Zymomonas mobilis subsp. mobilis ATCC 10988: one gene and its partner. The protein of the gene in region 2 interacts with the protein of the main gene of each other region in a pairwise test. Links are inferred from orthologs where the notes say so. Each region holds a gene or a part of one and is shown on either strand. Other genes may lie near its edges. The genes, in order: ZMOB_RS04650 and ftsA.

Region 1 (6,650 bases), 530 kb from region 2 along the record:
ATACTCTATGGGCTCAAGGCCAGATCAAAATCCTTTTTTGGGATAGCGTGTCCAACGATCAATCGCCATGAGCAGCCCTAAACAAATCATCACATTCATCATTGCCGAGCCACCATTAGAGACTAAAGGCAGTGGAATGCCCACTACGGGTGCCATCCCCATAACCATAGCTAGATTGATCGCAACATAGAAAAAAATAGTCGAAGATAGGCCTGCTGCCGTTAATTTGGCGAAACGTGACGGCGCATTTAATGCCACCTTCATGCCCCAGCTGATGATAATCATAAAACTGACAATAATGAACAGCCCTCCGATCAGTCCCCATTCCTCGGCCATTGTTGCAAAAACAAAATCGGTGTGACGTTCAGGCAAGTAATCGAGATGGCTCTGAGTGCCATTCAAAAATCCCTTGCCAAAAATACCACCTGAACCAATCGCGATTTTGGACTGACTGATATGATATCCTCGCCCCAAAGGGTCACTTTCAGGCGTTAAAAAGATCAAAACCCGATTGCGCTGATAATCATGCAATAGAAAAAAGAAAGCGAGCGGCGCAATCGCCGCCAAGGACACACCGCCCCCGATAAATAGCCATAAGGGCAATCCAGCCAAAAAACAGACAATTACCCCCCCCGCGACAATCATCAATGCCGTTCCAAGGTCAGGCTGAACTGCAACAAGAAGCGCCGGAACCAAAATTAAAACAGCCGCAGGCCACATAGCGGAAAAGGTTCTAATCTCACCCGCAGGCAGCAAATCATAAAAACGGGAAATCGCAAGGACAATCGCCAACTTCATCAATTCCGAAGGCTGAAGGGTCATAATCCCCAGATTAAGCCATCGCCGACTACCGCCACCTACAAAGCCAAATAGCTCGACAAAAATAAGGAGGAGCAATAACCCGCCGTAAAGCGGCCAAGAAATTTGCTTCAAACTGCCCTGATCTATACGGCTGATAGCAATCGCGACAAAAATAAAGAAAACGAAACGCAGCCCTTGATTCAACGCCCAAGGATGCAGCCCACCTCCAGCCGAATATAAAACAACCAATCCAAAACTGCCAACAGCCATAACCAGAAGCAAAAGCTTCCACGGCAACTGCCGAATAGGAGCAGGTACTAAGGACAACATCCCGATTTCGCCTAAGTCATATTGGGTTTAGATGGAGCTTTCGAGGCATTTTCCGACCGCATACGCATACGGCTCGCAAGATCCCCACCCCACGACACTTCCAAAGCGTTCAAACTGGCCATAGCACGATCGGGATCAAACAAATAGGTCAGGACATCGCGTGCAATAGCCGGTCCATCCGTAGCGGAGTCAATATGTCCACCATGTTCGACAACAACCGAGGCGGCATAACGTGGGTTATCTGTCGGTGCAAAGCAAACAAACAAGGCATGATCGCGCATCCGCCAAGCCAATTGTGAATTTTTCAACACACCGCGCCCACGTTCAGCCATTGAAATACGCCGAACCTGCGCCGTTCCGGTTTTCCCCGCCAATTCAACACCGGGAACATATAATCTTGCAGCACCACCGGTGCCCCCCCCATTCACCACATCCCGCATGGCCTGCCGAATAAAATCAAGATGGGATTCTTTGGCGTTCAATTTGGCGGGCATAGGGATTTCTTTTGAGCGGATCAGCCGAGGCGTAATCTGTTTTCCCGAAGCCAATCGCGCCGCCATCACAGCCAATTGCAACGGATTGGCCAAAACATCCCCCTGCCCGATCGAGGCATTCAAAGTATCTGCCGCCGTCCAATTGCGATGATATTTTTTCAATTTCCATGCAGGGTCAGGAACCGTGCCATAATGTTCTGATCCCAAAGGCAGATGGTAACTGGCACCCAGTCCTAATTGACGCATCATATCTGCCAAAGGCTCCATACCAACCCGATGCGCCATAGCGTAAAAATAGACGTCACAACTTTGCGTGATTGCCGTATGCATATTGACGGGGCCATGACCTTGCCGCCGCCAACAATGGAATAAACTACTGCCCAATTGATAACTGCCAGTGCAATTGACCGTTTCATAAGGATCAATGCCCAATTCCAGCAAAGCCAGCGCATTCATCGGCTTGACTGTCGAGCCGGGGGGGTAAAGACCCGCAATCGTTTTATCGATCAAGGGATGGTGGTCATCTTGAGACAGACTTTGCCATTCTCGATGACTGATACCATCGGCAAAATCATTGGGATCAAAACAGGGCATGGATACTTGCGCCAAAATATCCCCATTTTCGGTATCAATCACAACAACGGCTGCGCTGTTATCTCCAATGCGCCGCGCCGCATAATCCTGTAAACCAGCATCAATTGTTAAAGGCAGCTTTTTACCGGGCTGATCAGGCTTATTCTCCAGATCACGCACTAACCGTCCGCGCGCCGTCACTTCGGAACGCTTGGCACCCGGAACCCCTCTTAGATAATTATCAAAAGTTTTTTCTAACCCTTGTTTCCCAATTTTAAATCCGGGTGTAATTAACAAAGGATCGTGATTTTTCTTATAATCATCAGTTGTCGCTGCGCCGACATAACCGATTAAATGTCCGACTGCAGAGCCATTTGGATAATAACGGGCATAACTTCTTTGTGGCGCTACTCCGGCCATTTCAGGCAAACGGACAGAGATCGCAGCAAAATGCTCGTAATCAAGATGCTCGGCAATCGGGACAGGCTGATAACCGGCGGCTTTATTCAAATCTTCCCGAATCCGATCGACATCATCTGGAGAGAGATTGAGTAGCTCGGCCAAAGTAATAATCACCCGTTCCCGATCCTGTATTTGATCGGGAATAATATCGACACGAAAATCAGTATGATTGATCGCCATTGGCCGATTATGACGATCAACAATCCATCCCCGTCTTGGCGGTATCAAGACAGTCTGCACCCGATTATCTTCAGCCATTAGACTATAATGTTCGTTTTCCGCGACAGATAGCCAAGCCATCCGCATGGCTAACAAACTGCCGGTTGCCAATTGCAGTCCGCCAAAAAGCATAGCACGGCGGGAAAAACTATAGCCGAGCGAATGTTGGGTAATAAGATGACTACGCTTTTTCACAGAAAAATAATCCGGCAAGTATTACGCAATAGAAAGAGGGCGCGTGCAGAAAATATGGATAATCCTACAAAAAACAAGCCGGCCTAATAGCTGTCCTGCTTTCAATGATGACTATTTTAGTCTTATTTTATAAAGCTAACCGCCAGCGATCCACAAGTGAACAAAAAAATTCAACCACCGGAAACAGCAAGATAGAGACGAGAATCCTTGGCATATCGGCCACAAGCGCGATAGCGAAATGCCCTTTAAAACCGCAAGACATACATAAAGCCAGCAAGCTAGAAGAAAAAACAGCCACCGCTGCCAAAATCCAGTCCTGCCAATAATTCCGCCATACCAACCGATTATCGACAATATCCATCATAAGAAAGCAAGCCGTCCATGTAATCATAGAAGTCGCTGGCGGCTGACCATTGATAATATCATTAGCCATGCCCAAAGGCAGCCCCATCCATGCTTGCCATAATTCAGGGCGTAACAATCGCCATCCCAAAGCCGTTAAAAATCCTAAAGAAGGCCAGAAGGATAATACCCCGACAAAAGGCTCGGTCTCCAAAAGGCTTGCCAACAAAACCATAATAATCGGGGTAATCTTGGCTTTTATTGGCAAAAATCCCAAATCCTGATCTTTGGCAATAATAGGCTTTACCGCAGGAGGCGTCACTGGTGTCAAAGCCATAACCGCTTTCCTTTCATCGGGATTTATTGGATACCGGTGATGCGCTGTTGCTGTTCACAGGGTTATCGGCGGCCTGCCCTGCCAAAGGTTGGGTGACAGCTCTCGCCGTTGGATTATTTTTGGCCGCTTTCTTGCGGGACAATTTTTGAGAAGGCATTTTATCCGCAAGGGAAGGTTCCGGCGGGGCATCAGGCTCAAATATTTTTTCAACCATAATATAATCCACCGAAGCCGGATTAACGACGGGCAAAGCAACCGCACCGTCATTATTCAAAGCCGTAACAAAAGCGACGGGAATATCAGGTGGATAGATTCCTCCAGTGCCGGAAGTCACCAAAAGATCACCTTTTTGGAAAGGTGATTGCCCTGCAATCAATGGCCGGACATCCAAAGGGCCATCACCCCGCCCCGCGGCCAAGGCAGCCACACCGGAACGGGCAATTTTGACGGGTAAAGTATTGGAAGGATCAATCAGCAACAGAATGCGCGCCGAAAAATGCCCCGTCGCTAAAACACGCCCAACCAAACCCTCAGCAGCCAAAACAGGCATACCACTTGTGACCCCTGAGGAAGAACCAATATCAATAATCGCCGTCCGACGATTACTCGTTGCCAAGGGGGAACCGATGATATGCCCGACAGCTATTTTTTCTGGCGTATGATCGACCAGATTTAACAAGCGTTTCAGCTTGCCATTATCCGCCTTCAAAAGCTGTAATTGCACAAGGTCAGATTGCCGATGCTCCAATTCTTTTTTCAAACGGATATTTTCACTACCCGCCTTGATATAGCCCGCAACATTATCCCGGCTATTATCTAACAGGGTGACAACCCCGTGGCCTAAACGCGGCCACGGGCTGGTGCAATCAGTGATAAAACCAATGACGCTATTGTAACTGGCGGGATAGAGATTGGCCAAGATCAACATGACCAAGGCCACAACAATCCCTCCGACAGCCACGACATAACTTGCAAATAAGCCTAGTTGCGCCCGCCTTGAAAAACCAAAATTACGTGAGCGCGGCGGTGCCATGCTTCAAAAGATCCTTTACCTGCTCAAAAATCAGGCTGTTTGCAGAACAGCTCTAAAGGTAGGATCTTCCAAAGCCCGTCCGGTTCCCATCGCCACACAGGTTAAAGGATCGTCGGCAATCGTTACCGGCAAAGAAGTTTCCTCGCGCAAAACCGTATCCAGACCGGATAACAAAGCGCCCCCACCTGTCAGGACAATACCCTGATCGACAATATCGGCGGCCAATTCCGGTGCCGTATTTTCCAAAGCCAGACGGACGCCTTCAACAATAGAGGCCACAGGTTCAGACAAAGCTTCAGCAATCATCGCCTGATTGATCTGAATTTCTTTTGGCACCCCGTTTACCAAATCGCGGCCTTTGATGCTGATCGTCATCCCGATGCCATCATCTGGCATTCTTGCCGTGCCCATTTCCTTTTTGATGCGCTCGGCTGTCGCTTCACCGATCAAAAGGTTAAAATTCCGGCGGACATAGGAACCGATTGCCTCATCCATTTTGTCACCACCGACACGGACAGAGGTGGTATAGGCCAGACCCCGCAAAGACAGAACCGCCACTTCGGTGGTGCCGCCGCCAATATCAACGACCATCGAACCGATAGGCTCAGTTACTGGCATTTCAGCCCCGATAGCCGCTGCCATTGGTTCGTCAATCAGAAAGACCTGACTGGCACCCGCATTAGAAGCCGCATCGCGAATAGCGCGTCTTTCAACCGATGTAGAACCGGACGGGACACAAACCACAATTTCAGGAAAACGCCAAGGCCGTGCTTTACCGCCATGCACTTTCTGGATAAAATGCTTTATCATCTGTTCGGCAACGTCAATATCAGCGATCACGCCATCACGCATAGGACGGATAGCCTGAATACTATCCGGCGTTTTGCCCATCATCAGCTTGGCATCATTCCCGACGGCGCGCACCCGTTTGACGCCATTCAGGGTTTCGATTGCCACAACCGAGGGTTCATTCAATACAATGCCACGGCCGCGAAGATAAACGACGGTGTTCGCCGTGCCGAGGTCAATCGCCATGTCATGCGACATAAATTTAAACAGGCGGGTAAAAAGAGACATTCAAGCATCCGTCCGCTAACAAGGGGCTTTAGGAAAGAAGCCAGAAAAGCTATAAACTTTCCCGACCAAAAAGAAACCGGTATATTACGCATATACCGATATTAAAGGGATAGATCAGGACTATTAATTTATCGACCCTATATCGATCCTGAACATCCTATACTATGACTTTAAAAGGTTAAAAAAAAGCCATTTTCCGGTTTTATATGAATATTGAACCGGAAAGCCAGAGAACCGCTTGGGGCAGGGTTAGAAATATGTCAATACGCCGTCTGCCAGAAGACGTCATAAATCGTATCGCTGCGGGCGAAGTTGTCGAAAGACCGGCCAGTGCTTTAAAAGAACTGGTTGAAAATGCCATTGATGCCCAATCAACCCGCATCCTTATTCGCTTGCTAAAAGGCGGCTTAGACGGGATTGAAGTCATTGATAACGGCATCGGTATTCCTGCGGACGAAATGCGGCTGGCCTTGGAACGCCATGCGACTTCGAAACTCCCTGATAATGATGCCATCGAAGCCGTCACTACCTTGGGTTTTCGTGGCGAAGCGCTCCCTTCAATCGCCAGCGTTGCCCGCCTGACATTGGAAAGCCGAACAGCCGACAGCGATAGTGGCTGGAAAATTATCGTCGATAATGGACATTTCGAGAAGGAAGGCATCGCTCCCCTGCCCAAAGGGACAAGAATAAAGGTTGATTCCCTTTTCGCCCGTATTCCAGCCCGTCGGAAATTCATGCGCAGCGCCAAAAGCGAATATATGGCCTGCCATGATGTCGTCAGACGGCT
Region 2 (4,537 bases):
ATTGATAAGACCGGGGCAAACCATCAAATCGGTAATACCGCGAACACCCTGCTGCAAAACCTCATCCGCCATCTGGAAGGCCTGCTTAAAGGTCGTGTTCGGATTGGCGATCAAAAACAAATTCTGGTTTGGAATAACAATCAGCGTATCGACATGCTTTTGCAGTTCTTCAATACCGCTTTCAGCTGACCGCGCCCGTCTTTTACCTTCAAAGTTGAACGGTTTGGTCACAACACCGACTGTCAGAATACCACGATCACGCGCTACTTTTGCGATGACCGGTGCTGCACCCGTGCCGGTGCCACCCCCCATCCCAGCGGCGATAAAGCACATTCTTGCGCCTTCCAAGGCTTCCTGAATCTGCTCGATCGTTTCTTCTGCGGCCGCTTTACCGACTTCCGGTCTCGATCCTGCCCCCAAGCCCTGCGTCGTCGTCGGGCCAAGCTGAATCCGCTGTTCTGCCGGAGAGATATTTAAGGCCTGGGCATCTGTATTGGCTACAATAAAATCGACACCCTGCACACCTGATGCAATCATATTGGCAACAGCATTTCCGCCGCCGCCGCCGACACCAATCACGCTAATCCGGGGCAGCTCACTTACTTCGCTGCTATCACTGGGTTGCATGAATTCGATGGTCATTTACGCTCTCCGTCCCAAATACATTTTGTCAGGCTTATCCTAGGCTACAATGCTATAAAATCGGATTTAACAAGTTACTCTTTGTCGAAAAGATTACCGGATCTGACCAAACAAAGCTATTCACCCTGTTACCTAGTGACTAAATCTTATATTGCCTGAAGCCATTACTAAAAGCACGTAAAAATGTGCAATAAAATCTTAATTTTGAATATATTTTTAATATTCGCGACGAAACATCTGAAAAAGACGTTTAAAAGATCCCATAAAAGATTTTTGACTGCCCATTCTATTATTATAAGAGAGCGGTCTAAGATCAAAGGGTTCCGACGCAGCATGAAGAACAAGCCCCGTCAAAGTCGCAAAAGCCGGGCCACTATGGGCATCTGGAAGCCCAACAAGGCCGTGCGGCCGCCCTATTCTAACCGAACGACCCAAGACACCTTGGGCATAATCGGCAATACCTTTCAATTCTGCACCCCCTCCTGTTAACACCACCTGACGTCCGACGGGGCCATTATAGCCCAAAGATTTCAGGGCATCGGCGATATGATCCATCCAATGATCCAAACGCTTCCGAATAACACCGATCAGCTGCGCCCGACTTATCCGTTGTGGATCAATTACATCCTCGTCATTGGCAATCGGCGCCACATCTATCATCTCATGATTATCGCGAGGTGAACTCTGCGCCGATCCATAAAAACATTTCAATCTTTCTGCATCCGACCGTCTGGTGCCAAAAGCCGCCGCGATGTCATCTGTAATATCGGATGCGCCCATCGGGATAGAAGTCAAACCAACCAACAGCCCACCGGCAAAAAGGGATACATTGGTAACGCCTGCCCCTAATTCAACCAAGGCCACACCCAATTCCCGCTCTTCTGCAAAGAGGCAAGACATTCCGGCCGCGATCGGCGCAGCAACAATCGCCTGCACTTCCAGATGTGCCGAACGCACCGCCAATTCCAAATTTCTGACAGGCGAAGGTTCAGCAGCAATCACATGGATATCGACTCCCAAGCGGTCGGCATAAAGACCAATCGGACTTTTAACCCCCTTTAACCCGTCCAAGGTATAAAGGGCGGGTTGAGCATGAAGCACCATATGCCCATCAGGATCAATCGCATCCCGTCCGGTCGCCAACAGGGTCTCCATATGGATTTCTTCGATCCGTTGACCATTCAAGGCTACTTCTGTCGAGCTAAGATCGGATATCAATCCTCCCGCAGAAAAAGACACCCAGACAGATTCAATATTGGTGCCTGCAATCCTTTCGGCCTGTTCAACGGCTTCTCGAACCGCCTTTTCCGTCGATTCCATATCGAAAAGATAGCCCCGTCTGACCCCCAGACTTTCTCGCTGACCACTTCCCAATACCTGCAAAACATTATCAGCCCTTTTCTCAACAATCAGGGCTGAAATTTTGGAAGAACCGATATCAAGCGCAGTTATCAGATTGCCTTCTTTTACCGGCGTCATACTATGATGTCGTTCCTTCATATTCGATCACTTACCAAAGGATCAGCTGCCTTTGCAGGCTTTGTCGCTTTCTTAACGGGTTCCGGTGAAATTCTGGCTGTAATAGGTGCCCCCGGAACACGCATATCGAATTTGACATAGCCCCTTTCTAACAAGTGATGCTCGCGATTAATATGAGAGAAACGCACCAAAGCCGCTTCGGCTTCATTCCCTTCTGGTAAAGATAAAGTTTCACCAGAAGCAAAATGCAAATCCCACCGCCGATTCCCGATCCAGCTTGCTGCATCAATCATCGGTTTCAAAGAGGGGGCTGCTTCCAAAAGATGCCCCAAATCTTCAAGATGCAGATTGGCACCCGCCCCAATAACCAAGGGCAGATCAGGCGAAGCATGCGGGTCAACATCCGAAATAATAATGCCGTTATTATCGACCAGTCTCAAATGACCATGATATTGCCAAACCGCCGCCGGATTTCGCTCGACAATATCAACGACCAAAGTATCCGGCCAACGGCGGGAAACACGCGCATCCTCAATCCAGCCAAAACGTAACAAGCGATCCCGAATAGCATTAAGATCAACCAAAGGCATCGCCAGATTTTGCTGGGTAGAGGCGATGTCATAGATCGCCTGCCGATCCATATGATGCAAACCAACGATTTCGACATGACGGACAGAAAAGCCCTGCCGTCCCAGATATTCACCTGTTTTGGTCGCCAATAATTGTGGCCAACGCGCAGCCCAAAGACCGGCCAAAAATCCGACAATAACAAGAATAAGCAAAAGACGCTTTGCCATCTGTTTTAATAACGGATGGGAAAGAAAACCCAGCCATTTAGGCAGAGCTATCGTCTCATTACTCTTGATAGGCCGTTTGGGGCGACGAATTGTCGCACCCGTTTGGCGGGCATGCCGCCTTGGAGAACGCCTAGCCGGAGCCGATTTTGTTCTGCGTGCTGCTTTAGCCACCCTGTCCTGCCATTTTGGTTTCTTGTAATGTGTCTTCCGCCAAGGCTTCCTCAACAATCATCCGGCACAAGGCGACATAGTCGATACCCAGCTGTTTTGCCTGTTCAGGAACCAAACTTAAAGGTGTCATACCCGGCTGGGTATTCACCTCTAACAGAAACAAACCATCCAATCCGGCTTCATCATCCCAACGAAAATCGGAACGCGACGGGCCCCGACATCCCAAAAGTTGATGCGCTTTCAAGGAAAGAGCCATCGCCTTTTCAGCAATCTCTGCCGGAATTTTTGCAGGACAGATATGGGTCGTCATGCCATCAGTATATTTGGCTTTATAATCGTAAAAGCCGTTATTCGGGCATAATTCGGTAACAGCCAAGGCTTTGTCACCCATCACCGCCACGGTTAATTCCCGCCCTTTAATAAAAGGTTCGGCAAGAAGGGTTTTAAAATTTTTCCACGGATCAATCTGGTCTTTCCGAATAGGCTGACCGTCATTAAAAGATTCATCAATGATCGCAACGCCGACAGAAGAGCCTTCATTGACCGGTTTCAAGACATAAGGTCGTGGCAACGGGTCTTTTGTATAAAGGCTTTCGCGCTCAACCAAACAGCCCTGCGGCATCGGAATATTCTCAGGGGTCAGAATCTTTTTGGTCAATTCTTTATCAATGGCAATGGCCGAAGCCGTCAAACCCGAATGGGTATAACGGATAGCCATTAAATCCATCAGACCTTGAATACTGCCATCTTCACCCGGCGTGCCATGCAAAGCATTAAAAACCACATCCGGCTTAGCTTCACGAAGCTTGAACGCAATATCCCGATCCATATCGAGCAGCGTCACGCGATATCCAGCCTCTTCCAAAGCCTTGCCGACATGGCGGCCTGACAGAAGCGAAATTTCACGTTCCGAAGACCATCCGCCCATCAAAACGACAACATGCTTTTTGTCGCTCATGCCTTATCCCCATCGAGTTTATGGCCGATGCGTTTTATTTCCCATTCAAGGGTAATACCGAATTTCGCTTTAACGCGCGCCCGCACTTCTTCGCCAAGATTTTCAATATCAGCCGCGGTAGCATCACCCAAATTCAACAGAAAATTGGCATGTTTGGTAGAAACTTCGGCATCACCGATTTTCAAACCACGACAACCAGCTTCATCAATAAGCTCCCAGGCTTTATAGCCTTCAGGATTTTTAAAGGTCGATCCCCCCGTCCGGCTGCGAACCGGCTGACTGGCTTCACGCTCGGCGATAATTTTATTCATCTGAGCTTCGATCTTGTCTTTATCGCCGGGTTGCCCTTGGAAAAGCGCTTCGGTCACAATCGCATCTTCTGGCAATTCAGAATAGCGATAGGCAAAATTCAATTTTTCAACTGGCCAGATTTCAATATCACCATTCCGACGAACCAGCGTAACCTGAATCAGAATCTTGGAAATATCAC

The links.
Region 1: the proteins of ftsA (region 2) and ZMOB_RS04650 interact in binary tests that used the Escherichia coli proteins (3 or more experiments, as listed by UniProt). The link is inferred for Zymomonas mobilis subsp. mobilis ATCC 10988 from one-to-one orthologs.

The regions. Positions count from the first base shown.
Region 1 is NC_017262.1:1,057,869-1,064,518, reverse strand. Bases 3,841-6,650 are described here. They hold ZMOB_RS04650 (rod shape-determining protein), read right to left. Parts: upstream 5,864-6,650; coding sequence 4,817-5,863; downstream 3,841-4,816. Other genes in these bases: mutL (DNA mismatch repair endonuclease MutL), read left to right, coding at 6,121-6,650; mreC (rod shape-determining protein MreC), read right to left, coding at 3,841-4,786. Outside these bases: rod shape-determining protein RodA, read right to left, coding at 25-1,131; mrdA (penicillin-binding protein 2), read right to left, coding at 1,143-3,074; ZMOB_RS04660 (hypothetical protein), read right to left, coding at 3,202-3,753; more of mreC, read right to left, coding at 3,767-3,840. UniProt on the Escherichia coli protein: Forms membrane-associated dynamic filaments that are essential for cell shape determination. Acts by regulating cell wall synthesis and cell elongation, and thus cell shape.
Region 2 is NC_017262.1:529,705-534,241, forward strand. Bases 1-3,000 are described here. They hold ftsA (cell division protein FtsA), read right to left. Parts: upstream 2,143-3,000; coding sequence 859-2,142; downstream 1-858. Other genes in these bases: ftsZ (cell division protein FtsZ), read right to left, coding at 1-642; ZMOB_RS02385 (cell division protein FtsQ/DivIB), read right to left, coding at 2,139-3,000. Outside these bases: more of ZMOB_RS02385, read right to left, coding at 3,001-3,089; ZMOB_RS02390 (D-alanine--D-alanine ligase), read right to left, coding at 3,082-4,047; murB (UDP-N-acetylmuramate dehydrogenase), read right to left, coding at 4,044-4,537. UniProt on the Escherichia coli protein: Essential cell division protein that assists in the assembly of the Z ring. May serve as the principal membrane anchor for the Z ring.